One region of the Rhizobium sp. P28RR-XV genome, then DNA from elsewhere that is predicted to be linked to it. Evidence: predicted binding sites of a transcription regulator. Region 1 holds the regulator's gene; each other region holds the start of a gene.
The links. Region 1 encodes LexA, which represses DNA repair genes until DNA is damaged. Its sites were predicted from a motif close to TGTTCNNNNTGTGTTCNG; they were not measured.
Positions count from the first base shown of each region.

Region 2: a site for LexA is predicted at 1,749-1,766, ahead of HGP12_RS25530 (ribonuclease T2 family protein). Genes of this name have one in related genera too.
Region 3: a site for LexA is predicted at 1,888-1,905, ahead of dinB (DNA polymerase IV). Genes of this name have one in related genera too.
Region 4: a site for LexA is predicted at 1,833-1,850, ahead of HGP12_RS34205 (ImuA family protein). Genes of this name have one in related genera too.

Region 1 covers NZ_JABAIG010000001.1:585,482-589,694, reverse strand. Annotated here, with positions in the region: gene HGP12_RS02845 (ComEC/Rec2 family competence protein) at 1-2,031, shown strand, start outside; gene lexA (transcriptional repressor LexA) at 2,012-2,734, opposite strand; gene HGP12_RS02835 (VOC family protein) at 3,133-4,020, shown strand; gene kdsA (3-deoxy-8-phosphooctulonate synthase) at 4,017-4,213, shown strand, end outside.
Region 2 covers NZ_JABAIG010000012.1:164,783-168,995, reverse strand. Annotated here, with positions in the region: gene ettA (energy-dependent translational throttle protein EttA) at 1-864, opposite strand, end outside; gene HGP12_RS25530 (ribonuclease T2 family protein) at 989-1,735, opposite strand; gene HGP12_RS25525 (alpha/beta hydrolase) at 1,901-2,833, shown strand; gene HGP12_RS25520 (DMT family transporter) at 2,853-3,812, shown strand; gene HGP12_RS25515 (CaiB/BaiF CoA-transferase family protein) at 3,831-4,213, shown strand, end outside.
Region 3 covers NZ_JABAIG010000005.1:249,645-253,857, reverse strand. Annotated here, with positions in the region: gene HGP12_RS12750 (hypothetical protein) at 1-186, opposite strand, end outside; gene HGP12_RS12745 (helix-turn-helix domain-containing protein) at 684-1,808, shown strand; gene dinB (DNA polymerase IV) at 1,960-3,057, shown strand; gene HGP12_RS12735 (sugar phosphate isomerase/epimerase family protein) at 3,535-4,213, opposite strand, start outside.
Region 4 covers NZ_JABAIG010000013.1:54,104-58,316, reverse strand. Annotated here, with positions in the region: gene HGP12_RS25840 (CoA ester lyase) at 1-885, shown strand, start outside; gene HGP12_RS25835 (DUF1737 domain-containing protein) at 907-1,113, shown strand; gene HGP12_RS25830 (metallopeptidase family protein) at 1,158-1,595, opposite strand; gene HGP12_RS34205 (ImuA family protein) at 1,873-2,868, shown strand; gene HGP12_RS25820 (Y-family DNA polymerase) at 2,909-4,213, shown strand, end outside.

The sequences.
Region 1 (4,213 bases):
GTGACGACGACCGTCACGGGGAGGGTCGAGCGACGTGAATCCTATGACAATGGCGGCTGGCGCTATGTCGTCCGGGTCGCGGCAACGGAAAAGCCCACGATTCGCCGTTCGCCGGAACGGATCACGATCTTCGTACGCAAGCAGCTGAAGCCGTTTGACCTCGGCGATCGCATCCAGGGCAGGGCGCGCCTGACACCGCCGTCCGGGCCGGCTTTGCCTGACCTCAACGATTTCGCCTTCAGCTCTTACTTCAATGGCATTGGTGCGAACGGTTTCGCCTATGGCAGCCCGAACCTATTGCCTCCATCCGGTGATAACACCGCAAATTCGCTGCTGGATAAGGCCGATATCTGGCTTGCCGGCCTGCGCAACGGCATCGGCGACAGGATCAGGGAAACCCTGCCGGGAGATACGGGCGCCTTCGCTGCGGCGCTCGTCACCGATGAGAGACGTGCGATCTCCAAGGATACGACCGAGTCGCTGCGAATTGCCGGTCTTACCCATATTATTGCAATTTCGGGGCTGAACATGGCGCTATCGGCCGGCATCTTCTATGTCGGCCTGCGCTATCTGTTCAGCTTGTTTCCGGGAGTTGCGCAGGCCTGGCCGACCAAGAAATTCGCGGCTTTCGGCGCGCTTTTGACGGTAACGGCCTATTACCTCATTTCCGGCTTCGGCGTATCCGCCGAGCGTGCTTTCATCATGATGGCGATCATGCTGGTGGCCGTACTTTTCGATCGGCCCTCGCTCAGCCTTCGCAATGTCGCGCTATCCGCCATCGTCATCCTTGTTCTGTCGCCGTCGCAGGTGCTAGGCCCAAGCTTCCAGATGTCCTATGCCGCAACGCTGGCGCTGGTGTCGGGCTATTCGTTATGGAAACGACGGCGGCACCGCGAAAACATCCTCTCGCGGATCCGCCTGTTAAGCCCGCTGCTCTTCGTCTCGCGCTTCTTCGGCGGCGTATTGTCGACCTCGTTCATCGGCGGCGCATCGACGGCCATCTTCTCGATCGAGCATTTTCACCGGCTGGCGACATATGGTCTCGCCGCCAACCTCGCGGCCATGCCGGTGGTCTCCTTCATTGTCATGCCGTTCGGCATGGTGGCAATGCTGCTCATGCCCTTCGGCCTGGACGGGCCGTTTTGGAAGGTCACCGGCGAGGGACTGGAACTCGTCATCGTAATCGCCAAAACGGTGGCCGGTTGGGGAGGCGACATCACCTTCGGCCGCCAACCCGGCTGGCTAATGCCGACCTTCATTGCCGGCTTCCTGATCATGACCGTGTTGCGGACCCGGCTTCGCCATTTGGGGCTGCTGTTGGTGCTTTCATCCACCGGCGTGGCGGCATTCGACTCCGGCGTGCCGAAGCCGGATCTGATGATTTCGGAAGATGGGGTCCTGGTTGCGCTGCGACAGGACGATATACTCGCCACAAATCGCGAAAGGCCGCAGGCCTTCATTTTCGAACAATGGCAGAAGGCACTGGTCGCAACCGAACACCAGCCGCCCACTATTCTCCCCAGCGATAGCCGGCTTCCGCAGATCAGCAAGACCGATCGCCACAAGCGACTGAGCAGCGAAGAACATAAGGCAGTCCGTAAGGCAATGGAGGAAGCGCTGGACCGGACGATGCAGGGAAGTTTCGCCTGCCAGAAAGGCGCATGGTGCGCAGCCATGCTTGATAATGGCGCTATCCTGATCACCATAGAAAACGCAGCCTATTTGCCGTCCGCCTGCGACACGGCAAATATCGTCGTGACCCCGATCCGACTGCGGCTCGATCATTGCCGCTCCGGAGCGATACTCATAACCGGTGCGACATTGCGCAAAACCGGGTCCATCGAAATGGCGCTCACCGCCGATAAGCCCGTTATCTCTGCCGCTTTCGAAAACCCGCAGCGACCATGGACCAGACACCGAACCTATGATTGGCGCACCGGCAAATTCGGTACACCACCTGCGCAGGTATCACCCGTCAACGGTAATCCAACTGTTAGTGATAACTCATCCGTCAATGATAACGACGAATAAGCCCTACCAGCTTGCCTTGAACCTTGACGCGGTCTGGCCCGAAGATGCGGGTTTCATAGGCCGGATTGGCGGCTTCCAGCGCGATCGAGGCGCCCTTGCGGCGGAAGCGCTTCAGCGTTGCCTCTTCGTCGTCAACGAGCGCAACGACGATATCGCCGGGATTGGCTGTCGTCGAATTTCGGATGATGACCGTATCGCCATCGAAAATTCCGGCGTCGATCATCGAATCGCCCCTCACCTCCAGCGCATAATGCTCGCCGGAGCCGAGCATGTCGGCGGGAACGGTAATGTCATGTGTATTGTTCTGAATGGCGGAAATCGGAACGCCGGCAGCGATGCGCCCCATGACCGGTACCGATACCGAACTGTTGTGGTCGTCGTTTGCAACCTTTGCCGGGGCTGGCGGCGCGACCGGCTGGGGTTTGCCGAGACTGCCTTCGATAACACTCGGCGAAAAGCCGCGGCGTGGCTGCAGGCTCGAATTATAGGCGTCCGGCAGCTTGATGACTTCGAGCGCCCGCGCCCGATTCGGCAGGCGGCGGATGAAGCCACGTTCCTCGAGCGCCGTGATCAGACGGTGAATGCCGGATTTGGATGCCAGATCCAATGCGTCCTTCATCTCGTCGAAAGATGGCGGGACACCGGACTCCTTCATCCGCTCGTGAATGAAGAGAAGCAGTTCCTGCTGCTTGCGCGTCAACATCGTCTTGGAACCCCAAATCAAGAAAAATCGTGAAACAAATCCAGAACGGACACTATATGTTCCATATGTGTTCTGCAAGTGCTTAAATTTCAGTAAAGCTTCGCCGGGTCTGTCAAATAATTGCCGCTATCGCACGGATCGCTTGAAATTCCTCGGGAATTATATCCGCGCTAATTCATCGATAAATATGAGAAATGCCGCTTTGTTCGCTTTATGGACGCTTCACGTCAATCCCGCTCGGCGCATGTGCGGATGGAGACGACGACTGTCGCATAAGCCGGCTACAGTTGAGAATTAGTGCGCCCGCGTTCTTCTGCGCGTTCACGGCTTTGGCTTTGGTCTTGAATTGAGCATTGTATGGGCGCAAATCTGTTCTTGCGGGCAAACAAGGGAGGACCATGACTTTGTCACCGCATCCGTTGGATCATCTCGTGCTGCCGACCGTCAACATCGCTCTGGCGCGCGAGCGCCTGGGCAAGCTCGGCTTCACGGTGGCTCCGGATGCCCGCCATCCTTTCGGCACTGAAAATGCCTGTGTCTTCCTTGCCGATAAGACCTATCTCGAGCCTTTGGGCGTGGCATCGCAGGAGCAATGCGAGACGAGTATTGCCGATGGCAACGTCTTCGTCGCGCGTGACCAGGCTTATCGATTCCGCGTCGCCGAGGATGGATTTTCGGCCGTGGTTTTCGGCACCGACGATGCCGTCGACGACGACGAGCGTTTCAAGGCGGCCGCGATCTCGGCCGGGCGCATGCTTGATTTCTCGCGGCCGATGAAGATGCCGGACGGAACGGAAACCACGGCCGGCTTTCGTCTCGCATTTGCGGCGGATCTGCGCGCGCCGGATTTCCTGGCCTTCTGCTGTCAGCGTATCAATCCGCTGCCGGCCGATCGTGGCGCGCTCGAACGTCACGAAAACGGCGTGACCGGCATCGCGCGGGTGGCGCTTTCCGCGCTGACACCAGCGGTGTATCGCGGCTTTTTCGAAGAGATCGTTGGTGGTCCGCGAGTCCTCGAGCACTCCTTCGGCTTGACGATCAAGACGGCCAATGTCGATCTCGAACTTTTGTCGCCGGAAGGAATGGAGGCATTCTACGATTTGCCGGTTCATACCAGCGATCCCGGGCTGAGGGCGCGCGCAATCCTTTTCAAAACGCGCGATCTTTCCGTGACATCGTCGCATTTCGCTGCTAACGGCGTCACCTACACGCGTAAGAACAATCGTATACTGGCAAGGCTGGCGCCCGGACAGGGCGCATTGTTCGCCTTCGAGGAGATAGCATGAGCACGAATTCCGAAGTCACCGTCGGCGAGGGTGCCTCCAAGGTCCTCTTTTCCAACACCGCCAAGCTGTCGCTGATTGCCGGCCCCTGTCAGATGGAGAGCCGCGACCATGCATTCATGGTCGCCGGAGTCCTGAAGGAGCTCTGCGGCAAGCTCGGCATCGGCCTTGTCTACAAGTCCTCCTATGACAAGGC
Region 2 (4,213 bases), on a different contig from region 1:
ATAGGCGCGGATACGGGCCTTGGACTTGGCTTGGCGTGCCTTCGGGCTGGAAGCAATCCACTCCTGCTCGCGCGCAAGCGCCTTCTGGCGGCTCGCTTCTTCGCGATTTTCCTGCTGCATGCGCTTTGCCTTGGCCTGCAGGTAAGCGGAATAGTTGCCTTCGTAGGGGATGCCGCGACCGCGATCGAGTTCGAGAATCCAACCCGTGACGTTGTCGAGGAAGTAGCGGTCGTGGGTAATCATCAGCACGGCGCCCGGATAGGCGCGCAGGTGCTTTTCAAGCCAGGCGATGGTTTCGGCGTCGAGATGGTTGGTCGGCTCGTCGAGCAGCAGCACGTCCGGCTGGGACAGCAGCAGCTTGCACAAGGCCAGACGGCGGCGTTCGCCGCCGGAAAGGTTGGTGACGTCGGCGTCACCGGGAGGGCAGCGCAGCGCGTCCATCGCCATTTCGACCTGGCTTTCCAGGTCCCAAAGGTTCTGGCTGTCGATGATGTCCTGGAGCTTGGCGCCCTCGTCCGCCGTCTCGTCGGAGTAATTCATCATCAATTCGTTGTAGCGATTGAGGATGTCCGTCTTGGCGGCAACGCCTTCCATGACGTTTTCAAGCGCCGTCTTTGCCGGATCGAGCTGCGGCTCCTGCGGCAGATAGCCGATGGTCGCGCCTTCGGCCAGCCATGCCTCGCCGGTATATTCCTTGTCGAGGCCGGCCATGATGCGCAGCACCGTCGACTTACCCGCACCGTTCGGGCCGAGAATACCGATCTTGGCGTCGGGGTAGAAGGAGAGATGAATGTTCTCGAGAATCTTCTTGGCGCCATAGGCCTTATTCAGACCCGACATATGATAAATGAACTGACGTGCCATAGCTTGGGTTACTCCACGGGCGGAAACAGTACGAATTGTGCCGCTATGTAGGCGAAACCCCGCCCTCGGGCAACGGCGAAACCTTGTCCGAGGGCATTATCCGCGTCAGAAAAGCCGTATTTCTTCAGAAACCGGCGGCATCCACCACGCCACGGTCGCAGCCGAAAGCGGTGCTGCCCGCGCTTTGGATCAGTTTGGCGAGCCGCGGCTCGTTACCCTGCTGGGGCTCGATCGCATCCTCCGAGAGGCCGATGGTCAACTCCGAAATCATTCTGACATCGCCGACGCGGCGGCAGCTCATCTTGATGCGTGCATTGGCGCCCTCGCCGAAGCTCTGGTCGAAGGCCGCCTTGATGCTTTCAGCATCCAGCTCCTTGCCGATATTCTCAGCAAAGAGATCGCGCACTGACGACGCATTGAGCTCGGCGACCAGGCCGGCGGCGATGGAAAAATACTCGTCGGCACTGAGCTTGGTACAGGTGCCGTGCTTGACCCATTCATGCCGATCGAGGCCCGATTGCGTGCCCGGCATTGCCTTGTCCAGCTTCGCCTTGACATCCTGCGACAGCTGCACCGCCGGCAGGTCCTTCCAATCACGGCCGCGATCCGCCTGCTTCAAATCCTCCGAAACATCGCAATATTCCTGCCGCATGGGCCAGAGGCCGTGCAGCGAGAAGTTCTTGGCATCGTAATCGTTCGACGACTGGTTCCGGCATTCGGCCTTCTTCTGGTTCGTCGCGCAAAATGCCGGCTCCCAGCTCGCCGCCAGGATAAAGCGCGTCCGCCCGCGGCTATGCTCCTGCGCCATAGCGCTCGCGGCCGTCCCAACCGAAAGAAATACAACTGCAAATACCCGAAGCAACTGCTTCATTCCTGCCTCCAATAAGAACATTATAAGAACAAATAAGCAGTTTGATCGAGCGGACGCAATCCTGAATCGTAACGCTCGGAAAGATTTATTTCTGTGAGCTCCGGCACCTATCCATTGCAATCCGGCGAATGATAACCTTTCGTCCGAATAGGGAGGATCGAATGCATGTTCGCGGATACTGAGCGCCTGAATAGCCCGACGGGCGCGAAGATTGCCTATCATTACGTGCCGGCAACGGGAGAAGCACGTGGCATCCTGCTGATATCACATGGCCTTGCCGAACATTCCCGCCGCTACGAAACCTTTGCGGATGCGATGGCCGCCCAGGGCTTCCACGTCTACGCACATGATCATCGCGGCCACGGCGAGACCGTTGCCCATGATGCGCCCATCGGCCGATTTGCTCGAAAAGATGGGGTGGCTCGCGTCATTGCCGATGTGCTCGCCATGCGCGAGCTTGCCGCAGGGGCTCATCCCGGCCTGCCCATCATCCTCTTCGGCCACTCCATGGGCGGATTGATCAGCCTCAACACGATCGTCACGCATCCGGACAAGTTCGATGCCGTCACCGTGTGGAATTCCAATTTCAATGCGGGCCTTGGGGGCCGCGCCGCCCAGCTCATCCTCAAGACAGAGCGCATGTTCAAGGGATCGGATGTTCCAAGCGGCCCCTTGCCGAAGCTGACCTTCGGCACCTGGGGCCGGTCGATCACCAATCGCCGTACCGACTTCGACTGGCTTTCGCGCATCCCCGAGCACGTGGACAAATATATCGCCGATCCGCTTTGCGGCTTCGATGCCTCCGTCTCGCTCTGGCTCGACATTTTCGAGCTTACTTTCCGGGCACCGCAAAAAGCCTATCTCGACCGGCTCCGGCGCGATATGCCCATCCATCTCGTCGGGGGGGCCAAGGATCCGGCAACGGACAATGCGAAAGCGATCTCCTGGCTGGCAAACCATTTGAAAAGTGCCGGTTTCTCTCATATCACAACCGAGATCTATCCCGACATGCGGCACGAGACGCTGAACGAAATCGGTGCCGATGAAGCCATTTCCCGCTTTGCCGACTGGTGCAAAGAGGTGACGGCAAACACCTGATTCTCATGGGAATTCTATAATGAACACCTCCAGCGGCTCCTCGATCCGATTGCCGCAATCGGAGCTGACCTTCGGCTTGTTGATGATGTTTCTCTCCGTCGTCCTTTCGCCGATCATCGATATCTTCTCCAAGCTCGCCGCAACCACGATCCCGCCGGCCGAAGTCACCGCGGCCCGCTTCATCCTTCAATCGCTGTTTGCGCTGCCGATGATGGCGATGCGCGGGCAATGGGGCGTATGGACATGGCGGCGCAGCGGCGTGCATGCCATTCGTGCCGCGGTGCTGACGTTGTCCATGGTGTCGTTCGTGACCACGCTGCAGGTGATGGAAGTGGCTGATGCCATCGCCATCTTCTTCGTCGAGCCGATGATGTTGACCATCTTGAGCAGCATCTTCCTCAAGGAAACCATCGGCTGGCGGCGCTACACCGCCTGCGCCGTCGGCTTTTTCGGCGCGATGCTGATCATCCAGCCGAGCTTTCAGGAAGTCGGCTTCGTCGCCCTGCTGCCCGTCGTCACCGCGCTTTGCATCGCCATCTACGTGATGATTACGCGCGTCGTCTCCCATAGCGAGGATGCCTGGTCGATGCAGTTCCAGACCGGCCTATGGGGCTCCGCCTTCAGCCTGATCCTGCTTGCCATAGGCCGGGCGACGGGGTCTGCGATCCTCGATCCGGTCATGCCTGATCTGACGGCCATGCTCTACCTGCTCGGCGTCGGGGCTACCGCGGCGGTTTCCGGCATCTTCACGGTGCACGCCTATCGCGCCGTGCCAGCCTCGACGCTCGCGCCGCTGCAATATTTCGAGATCGTTTCCGCCACGGTCTTCGGCTGGCTCGTCTTCGGCAATTTCCCGGATGCGATCAAATGGCTCGGTATCCTCATCATCATCGGCTCCGGCCTGTACATTCTCTGGCGCGAGCGGCGCTTTGCTTCCAAGCCCGTATCCGATACATCTGAAACGGCATTCACGCCCTAAGCGGGAGAGCGGATCGACATGACAGACAAGAAAACCAAGAAACCCCCGCTTTCCGGTATTCGCGTCATCGAACTTGCCCGCGTGCTCGCAGGCCCCTGGGCCGGGCAGATGCTGGCCGATCTCGGCGCCGATGTCATCAAGGTGGAAAACCCCGACGGCGGCGACGACACGCGTCAATGGGGGCCGCCCTTCGTCGAAGGCAAGGATGGCGAAAACCTCTCCGCCGCCTATTACCATTCCGCCAACCGCGGCAAGCGTTCCATCACCGCCGATCTCAGGACCGAGGAAGGACAGGAGCTGGTGCGCCGGCTGGTGAAGACGGCCGATGTGGTGATCGAGAATTTCAAGCTCGGCGGCCTGGTCAAATACGGGCTGGATTATGAAAGCCTGAGAAAGATCAA
Region 3 (4,213 bases), on a different contig from region 1:
AAAGTACATATTGCTTTCGCTTTTCTTCATGTACAGATCGATGGTCTTGTACTTATATTTGTCCACAGGTGCGGAAACCGCATTTTCCACCGGATAGACAAGAAAAAGGGCGCACAAGCAAACAGAAGTCAAGCTTGATACAAGGCGGGAAAGATAAAACTTCGGCTCAATCGGGTTTACTACCATTTGCTTACTTCCATATCCTCTACGTTCGTTTGTGTAGCCATTAATTTATTGCGGTCTCTCGATAAAATTCTTGAAATTATTAGAGAATAATGCTTAAGTAACCGTTACAAGTATTGAAGTAAGGTTTGCGGCAATGCGACCCTCTCGGGTATTAGTTTTGCGTTCCTTGCGATGGCCGCAGGAAATCATCAGCCGGGCAGTTTGGCCTTTTGCCAGGCTGCTCGCCGCGCTACCGAACAGAAATGTCCGCCTCATCAACGATGAGGACGCAACCTATCGTGCGTTTATCCCTCTCTCTTCCTGTTACACTATGGGATCAGATTTGTGCCGGCTTGAAAAGTTGGAAATCAGGCTGGGTATCACGAGACGGCGGCTAATCCACAAACAAATTCCGGCTTTAATATGATCAACTGCTGTGCGTCAGCTGCGGAATTTTCGGTGGGCGCGCTGCAATCACGGCAACTAAACTCGCCATGTAGTATCGAGGGATCGCCGCAATGATGTGGGGCAAAGCAGATATTTCTTGTGAACAGCCCAAGGCTGCCGAGCGGCGGCGCTGGCCTCGTTCTGCGCAGATGCCGCTTTACAGCGAGATCCCGGAAAGTACGGAATTGGCGTCGCTGCCGTTTTCAACGGAGGAACTGCGTCCCGATCGGCAATTTGCGGCCTGGCAGGAGCGCATGGCCCCGCTGATCGATATGCGATTGCAGAATCAAGCAAAAGCCGATGAGCCGTTCGCGGTTAAGCAGGTCGCATGGAACCTCGAAGGTGTCTTGCTCATTCAGCAGGAGGCCCCAGCGTTCAGCTTCGAACGCTCCGCGGAAAAGGTGCGCTTCAGTTCGATAGATCACTGGCAGATCACCTTCCTGCGCACCGGAAAGACATGGACGAGCGTCAACGGCAATGTCGTGGAAAACGAGCCCGGCATGATGGAAATCCGAATGCTGGGCTACCCCTTTTACGGACGGACCTTGCCGGCGCGATCCACGACGCTGATCCTGCCATGCGATCTGTTTGCCGCTCATGGTGGACTGCCGAGCGCCAGCAGCAATATTGTGCTTGGAGGTGAGCGCGTCTCGTTACTTTCGAGTTACATAGATTTTCTCGAAGTCAATCTTCTTCGTTTAACCAGAGACGATCTTCCAAGCATCAGGAATCAGCTTCGCGAGATGGTGTTTCACACAATTTCCCCCTTGGTGCACGGCCAGATCGATGGCGAGATATCGCAAAGCGGGTTGATGACCCGGGCAAGGCACTTCATTCAGAACAATCTCGGATCCGCGGAATTGACGCCGGAAACGCTAAGCCGTGAACTGGCAATTTCGCGGACCCGTCTTTACGAGCTGTTCCAAACCTCGAGCGGAGTGCTCAACTACATCCGAAGAAGACGGCTTCTGGCTGCGCGCGCCGCACTTAACGATCCCGCCGACGGCCGGAAAATCGGCGAGATCGCCAATCAATTCGCCTTCGAGTCCGCCGCCAACTTCTGCCGGGCCTTCACGCATGAGTTCGGCTACAATCCAAGCGAAGTGCGCAGGCATTCACGGGATTTCAAGATGGAAGCGCCGTCGCGCACGGCTGTGTCGAGTTTCGATAATTGGCTCAGCACGCTTGGGCTTTGACAATCCGGCTTGCCGCGATGTCACTAAGCTCTGTCCGACAAGCTCCGCAGTCGGTTTGATATCGCCGCTAAGGATGATATGTTCCGCATTTGTTTCAGTCCGCCACGATTTGCGGTAATGCTGAAACGGAACTCCGATTGCCGAGACGATAATGAACGATATGAGCTCGACGCCTGTCCGCAAAATCATCCATGTGGACATGGATGCCTTTTACGCGTCGGTCGAACAGCGGGACAATCCCGAACTGCGCGGCAAGCCGCTTGCGGTCGGCGGGTCCGCCGCGCGCGGCGTGGTGGCGGCAGCAAGCTATGAGGCCCGCGCCTTCGGCGTTCGCTCGGCCATGCCGTCGGTGACGGCGAAGCGCAAATGCCCGGATTTGATTTTCGTGCCGCCGCGCTTCGACGTCTATAAGGCCGTATCGCAGCAGATCCGCGAGATCTTCGCCGAATATACGCCACTGATCGAGCCGCTATCGCTCGACGAGGCGTATCTCGACGTCACCGAAAACCTCAAGGGCATGCAGATCGCCACCGAGGTCGCGCTGGAGATCCGGGCGAGGATCAAGCAGATCACCGGACTCAATGCCTCAGCCGGCATCTCCTATAACAAGTTCCTTGCCAAGATGGCGAGCGATCTGAACAAGCCCAACGGCCAGGCGGTGATCACGCCGAAGAACGGACCGGCATTTGTCGAGGCTCTCCCGGTCAGCAAATTCCATGGTGTCGGACCGGCGACCGCCGAGCGTATGCGCAAGTACGGGATCGAAACCGGGCTCGATCTAAAATCGAAGTCGCTGGCCTTCCTGCAGGAGCATTTCGGAAAGGCCGGGCCATATTTCTATGGGATTGCCCGCGGCATCGACCAACGCCAGGTGAGGCCCGACCGGGTCCGTAAATCCGTCGGCGCGGAAGATACGTTTCCCGAGGATATCGACGAGCTCGGTCCGGCGACGGCAGAATTGCGGCCGTTGGCAGAAAAGGTCTGGCGCTACTGCGAGACAAGCGGCATCAGCGGCAAGACGGTGACCGTGAAGATCAAATATTCGGATTTCACGCAGGCAACGCGCAGTCGGACAACCCTATTTCCGGTCACAAATATGGGTGAAATCCTTGAAGCGGCAACCGCGCTTCTGGCAACCGTCCATCCGTTCAAGCGACCCATTCGGCTGCTCGGCATCACGCTTTCCTCCCTGACGAACGAAGGAACCGACGACAGCCGATCACAATCGCAGCTCGATCTCGGTATCTGACGGTCGGTCACGGGAGCTATACCGCCGATCTGACTCGGCATGGTTCGGGCCTAGAGCGTTTTTGCTTCTACGCAATTCCGGACGGGAAACCGCGATGCACTGGAATTGCTCTAGCGAAGCTACGCCCTTCTTGGCTCACTCATAGCAGCCAAGCTCGGCCTCGTAACGGGCGATAGCTTGTTGATTCAAGACGAGCACGGCATGCGAAATTGCAATGCGCGTTTCCAGCAAGACAGATTTGTCGTTCTCGAGCGCCCTGTGCACGGTCGCCCTTCCGTATCCGGTCATCCTAACGATCTGTGATATCGTGCAGAACCTTGTCCTCGGAACTACTCCCAGCTCGGTAATCTTCATCCGGGCGACCCCACATGGTTTCCGACTCACACTGCACCGGGTATTGGAAGACCGGTTGAGCGCCATTCACAGCGAATAGCGTCTCTCCAAGATCAGCAATCAGGCTGGGTCCGCTGGCAGCTGTTACTTCTTCCAGTACTTGTCTACATAGTTCTGAATCTCTGATCGCATGAATCGTCCGGAAGCATCAGCCCGATCTTCCCAGCCGAATACGCAGGCCGTAACGATCCCGTCGAAACCGACTTCCGCCAGCGATGAGAAAAATGCGTCCCAATCGATTTCGCCCTGGTACATATCCATGTGCTGATGGATGGTCACCTTCGCGCCCGGCGGGTTGATGATGTACCGCAATCCCGACGATGCCTTGTGATTATATGTGTCGGCCACATGTACATGTGCAATCAGATTGCCGGCGTCACGGATCATCTTCGCCATATCGTCGCCGAAGTAGAAGGTGTGCGGTGCGCAATAGAGAAACCTGACGTTCTTCGAGCCGATCGTCTTCAGCATGTCGATCGCCGGATGCAGCGCCTCGCACCAGTCTTCAGGATGCGGTTCCATATTGAGATTGACGCCTTCCTTTTCGAAGACCGGCACCAGTTCCTCGATCGAGCGCCACCATGCGGCTTCGCTGTGCTCGTGCGTGAAGTGGCCGCCGCAGCAATTGGAGCGATGGCCGCGATCCGGAGACGGGCCACGGCCGAATTCGGAGTTCATGGTATCGACGCCGAGCTCGACGGCGAGATGAATGGCTTCCTTCCAATAAGAGACGGCTGCCTTGCGTTCATCTTCATGTGGGCTT
Region 4 (4,213 bases), on a different contig from region 1:
GTCTTAAGCGTTCCCGCCATCAACCGCCGCGCGCTGGAAAAGCTTTCGAGCCTCGATTGCGACGCCGTCATCTTCGATCTCGAGGATTCGGTCTCGCCGGAAAAGAAAGCCGAGGCGCGGGAGAATTTGCGGGCCTTTTTCGTGGCCTCGCCGCTGCCAGGCAAGGAAAGGATCATACGCATCAATGCGCTTTCCTCCAATTTCGGGGCTGACGACCTGGCGCTGGTGGTGGAGCTGGAGCCGGATGGGGTGCTCCTGCCCAAGGTGGACGGGCCGCAGGACGTGACTGTTGTCAGCGACAGGCTCGCGGAAGCCGATGCGCCGGAAAGCCTGCGTATCTGGGCAATGATCGAGACGCCGCGCGGTATCCTGAACGCTGCTTCGATCGCCGAGGCCGGGCGAACGGCGGGCAGCCGGCTCGATTGCTTTGTCGTCGGCCTCAACGACCTCAGAAAGGAAACGGGCGTCCTGCCGCGGCCGGACCGCGCCTATCTCGTGCCTTGGCTAATGCAGGTAGTGCTTGCTGTTAGCGCCTACGGGCTTGAGGCCATCGACAGCGTTTTCAACGATTTTAGGGATGCGGAGGCGTACGAAGCGGAATGCGGCCAGGGCCGCATCATGGGCTTTGCCGGCAAGATGCTGATCCATCCGAGCCAGATCGAGCCGGCCAACCGGCATTTCAGCCCCGATGTAACAGCCATCGCCGAGGCCGAAGCCATCATATCAGCCTTTGCCGAACCGGGTGCCGACGCCCTTAATGTCGTGAACCTTAACGGGCGAATGGTGGAGCGGCTGCACCTTGTCCAGGCGGAAAGACTGGTCCATAAAGCTCGCCTGATCGAGCAGCGCTCCATTGCCCTTCGACAGGCTCAGGGCAAGGACTGATACGTTACGAAAGATCCTTTGATGAAACTCTACCGCTTCCTCACCGGCCCCGACGACGCTTCCTTCTGCCACAAGGTGACCGCGGCGCTGAACAAGGGCTGGGAGCTGTCGGGCTCGCCGACCTACGCCTTCAATGCCGCGAGCGGCCAGATGCAGTGCGGCCAGGCCGTCGTCAAGAACGTGGCCGGCAAGGATTACGATCCGGAGATGAAGCTCTCCGAGCAGTAAGCGACTGAAGTTCTTCACCCAGCCGTCTTGCGGTCGGGCTGGTATCAGCGATCCGTCGCTTCCTCGGCGCTTGCCTCGACGCGCTCCATATCCTCGTCGCTCAGGCCGAAATGATGGCCGATCTCGTGGATTAGGACATGGGTGATGATATCGCCGAGGGTTTCCTCGTTTTCAGCCCAGTAATCGATGATCGGCCGGCGGTAGAGGCGGATCTTGTTGGGCATGTCGCCGGTCTGGGCGGTAAAGCGCTCAGAGATGCCGCGTCCCTCGAAGAGGCCGAGCAGATCGAAGGGGGTCTCCAGCGCCATATCGTCGAATACCTCATCATCGGGAAAATCCTCGATGAGAATGATGAGGTTGCCGGTGAGCGAGCGGAATTCCTCCGGCAGATGGCTATACGCCTCCATCGCCAGAGATTCGAATGTGCTGATTGAGGGCGCGTGGCGGTCCCGCCAATCCTCGCTCTGGTCAATGCGAGCCATGAATGCTTCCTTCCTTAGCTGGTCATATAGAGACTTTGCGCAGCTTTTACGAGAGCGGATTAGGCTGCGATGCCGAAAAGTGCTTGAGCGGTTTTCGGGCGACATCATGTTCTACTTCTTTGATTTTAGAGCGGATTCAGATTTGAGGCCGAAGAAGCCTAAAATCATCCGACTTTAGGTAAAGGAATATTTTCTTATGAAATGGTGTTGACTCTTTTATCAAGCTCTGGAATCCATAAGAACATAACAGGAACATTATCAATCTGGAGTGAACGTCATGGCCGAGGCTGCCGTGGCGCGGGAAACGCTTTTTGCCCTGCGTGAAACCATCGCCCGACTGGAAGGCAGGCCGATCCCGGCACTGGCGGCAGTGGCGCATGAGATGCCAGCAGCCAAGCCGACCATGGGATCGGCAGGCATTGCGAAGCCTCTACCTGCCCAACCGGCGCCCGTTCAGCCTAGGTCTGCGCAGGCGCTTCTTGCGACCGGCGTCGACGATCTCGACGCTGCCCTGCAAGGTGGCGTGCCGCTCGATGCGCTGACGGAAATCCGCTCGCTCGGCCTGCGCGATGCGGGAGCGGCAAGCGGCTTTACCCTTGCGCTTGCCGCGCGGCTGCATGCGCAAGCTTCGGGTACGGACGCGGCCACGTCTCCGATCCTGTGGATCGGCGATACGGTCGCTACGATGGAGGCGGGCCTGCCCTATGCCATCGGCATCCGGAATTTCGGGCTGGAGCCCGAGGCTTTCCTGCAGGCGTCGCCGCGCAAGCTGGAAGACGCGCTCTGGGTGGCGGAGGCAGCGCTTGGGAGTGCTGCTCTTGCGGTTGTCATTCTGGAAGTGCGCGGCAATCCGGCCCGTTTCGGCCTGACCGAAAGCCGGCGGCTGGCGCTGAGAGCCAAGGCGGCAGGGCGGCCTTTGTTTCTGTTGCGACAGGGAGGCGAGGAGGAAGCAAGCAGCGCTCTCTTCCGCTTTTCCGTCGAACCCGCGCCGGCGCTGGCGCGGCCCCTGCCGGATGGATCGGTGCTTGGCGGCAGCATCGGTCACCCGGCCTTTCGTCTGACCTTGGAAAAAAGCCGAAACCCGGCGCCTCTTTCCATAACCCTGGAGTGGAATGCCCATGACCGCCGCTTTGCCCCTGTCCTCGACACTCAACGCCCTGCCTTTCCCGGCGAATACGCAGCGAATTCTGGCGCTGACCTTCCCGCATCTGCCAACCGACCGGATCGCCCGCAAGCGCTGGGGCCTGTCCTGGCGTTCGACAGGCAGGCTTGAAGCGCCGCCGCTCGCCTGTGCCGGCAAGCTCAACAATGCCATGCGGCTCACCGCGCTCAACGAGCGTGCGGAGATGATCGGCCTGAAGCAGGGGCAGGGCGTGGCCGAGGCGAAGGCGATCTGTCCCGACCTCGATGTCGTCGAGGAGGATCCCGCCGCGGATCGCAAGCTTTTAGAAGCGATCGCCGACTGGTGCGACCGCTATACGCCGCTGGTGGCGATCGACGGCAAGGACGGGCTATTCCTCGATATTACCGGCTGTGCCCATCTCTTCGGCGGCGAAGAGGCGCTGCTGGAGGATATATTGATCCGGATTTCCCGGCTGGGCCTCGATGTGCGCGGCGCCATTTCCTCCGCGCCCGGCCTGTCCTGGGCGGTCGCCCATTTTGAGGAAAGCCGTATCGTTCTCCCCGAAGCCATGGAAGAGGCCCTGGCGCCCCTGCCCGTGGCTTCGCTGAGGCTCGGTGAAGAGACCATTGCCGCGTTGCAGAAGCTGGGATTGAAGCAAGTGGGTGACCTTCTGGCCGCGCCACGCGCGCCGCTTACCCGCCGCTTTGGCGCGCAACTGCTCCTGCGGCTCGATCAGGCCGTCGGCCTCGTCGAGGAGCCGATCTCGCCGCGTCGGCCGGTCGCGCAATTGTCGGCCGAGCGACGGCTGGCCGAACCGGTGCAGACGGAAGACGATATTCTGCAGCTTGCCCGCCAGCTTGCCGAAACGCTGAAACCGGAGCTCGAGGCCCGCGGTGTCGGCGGCCGCTCCTTCGAACTCCTGTTGTTCAGGGTGGATGGGGCGGTCTTCCGCATCGCTGCCGGCGCATCGCAGCCGCTGCGGGAGCCAAGCCGGATCGCCAGCCTGTTCACGGAGCGTTTTGGCGCTATTCATGACGATCTCGATGTCGGCTATGGCTTCGAGATCGTCCGCCTCAATGTCCTTCAGCACGCACCCTTCGACGCGATGCAAGGCGATTTCGTCGGAGACAGCCGCCAGGACGGTTCGCTCGCGGCCTTTGTCGATCGGGTGACTGCGCGATTGGGACCGGACTGCCTGCAGGGGTTCGAATTGCGGCAGAGCCATATCCCCGAACGAGCCGTACGACCGATGCCGGCCATGGCAATCCTCGCCTCGAAGCGCCGGATCGGCAGAGAAGATGCCGGGCATGGCTTCTTCCGCGGTGAGCGACCGCTGCGGCTGTTTCGCATGCCGGAGCCGATCGAAGCTATTGCCGCCGAAGTACCTGATGGCCCTCCCCGGCAGTTCCGCTGGCGGCGGGTCATGCATCGGGTCAGCCGGGCCGATGGACCGGAACGGCTTTCGGCGGAATGGTGGGTCGAGGAAAAGGAAGAA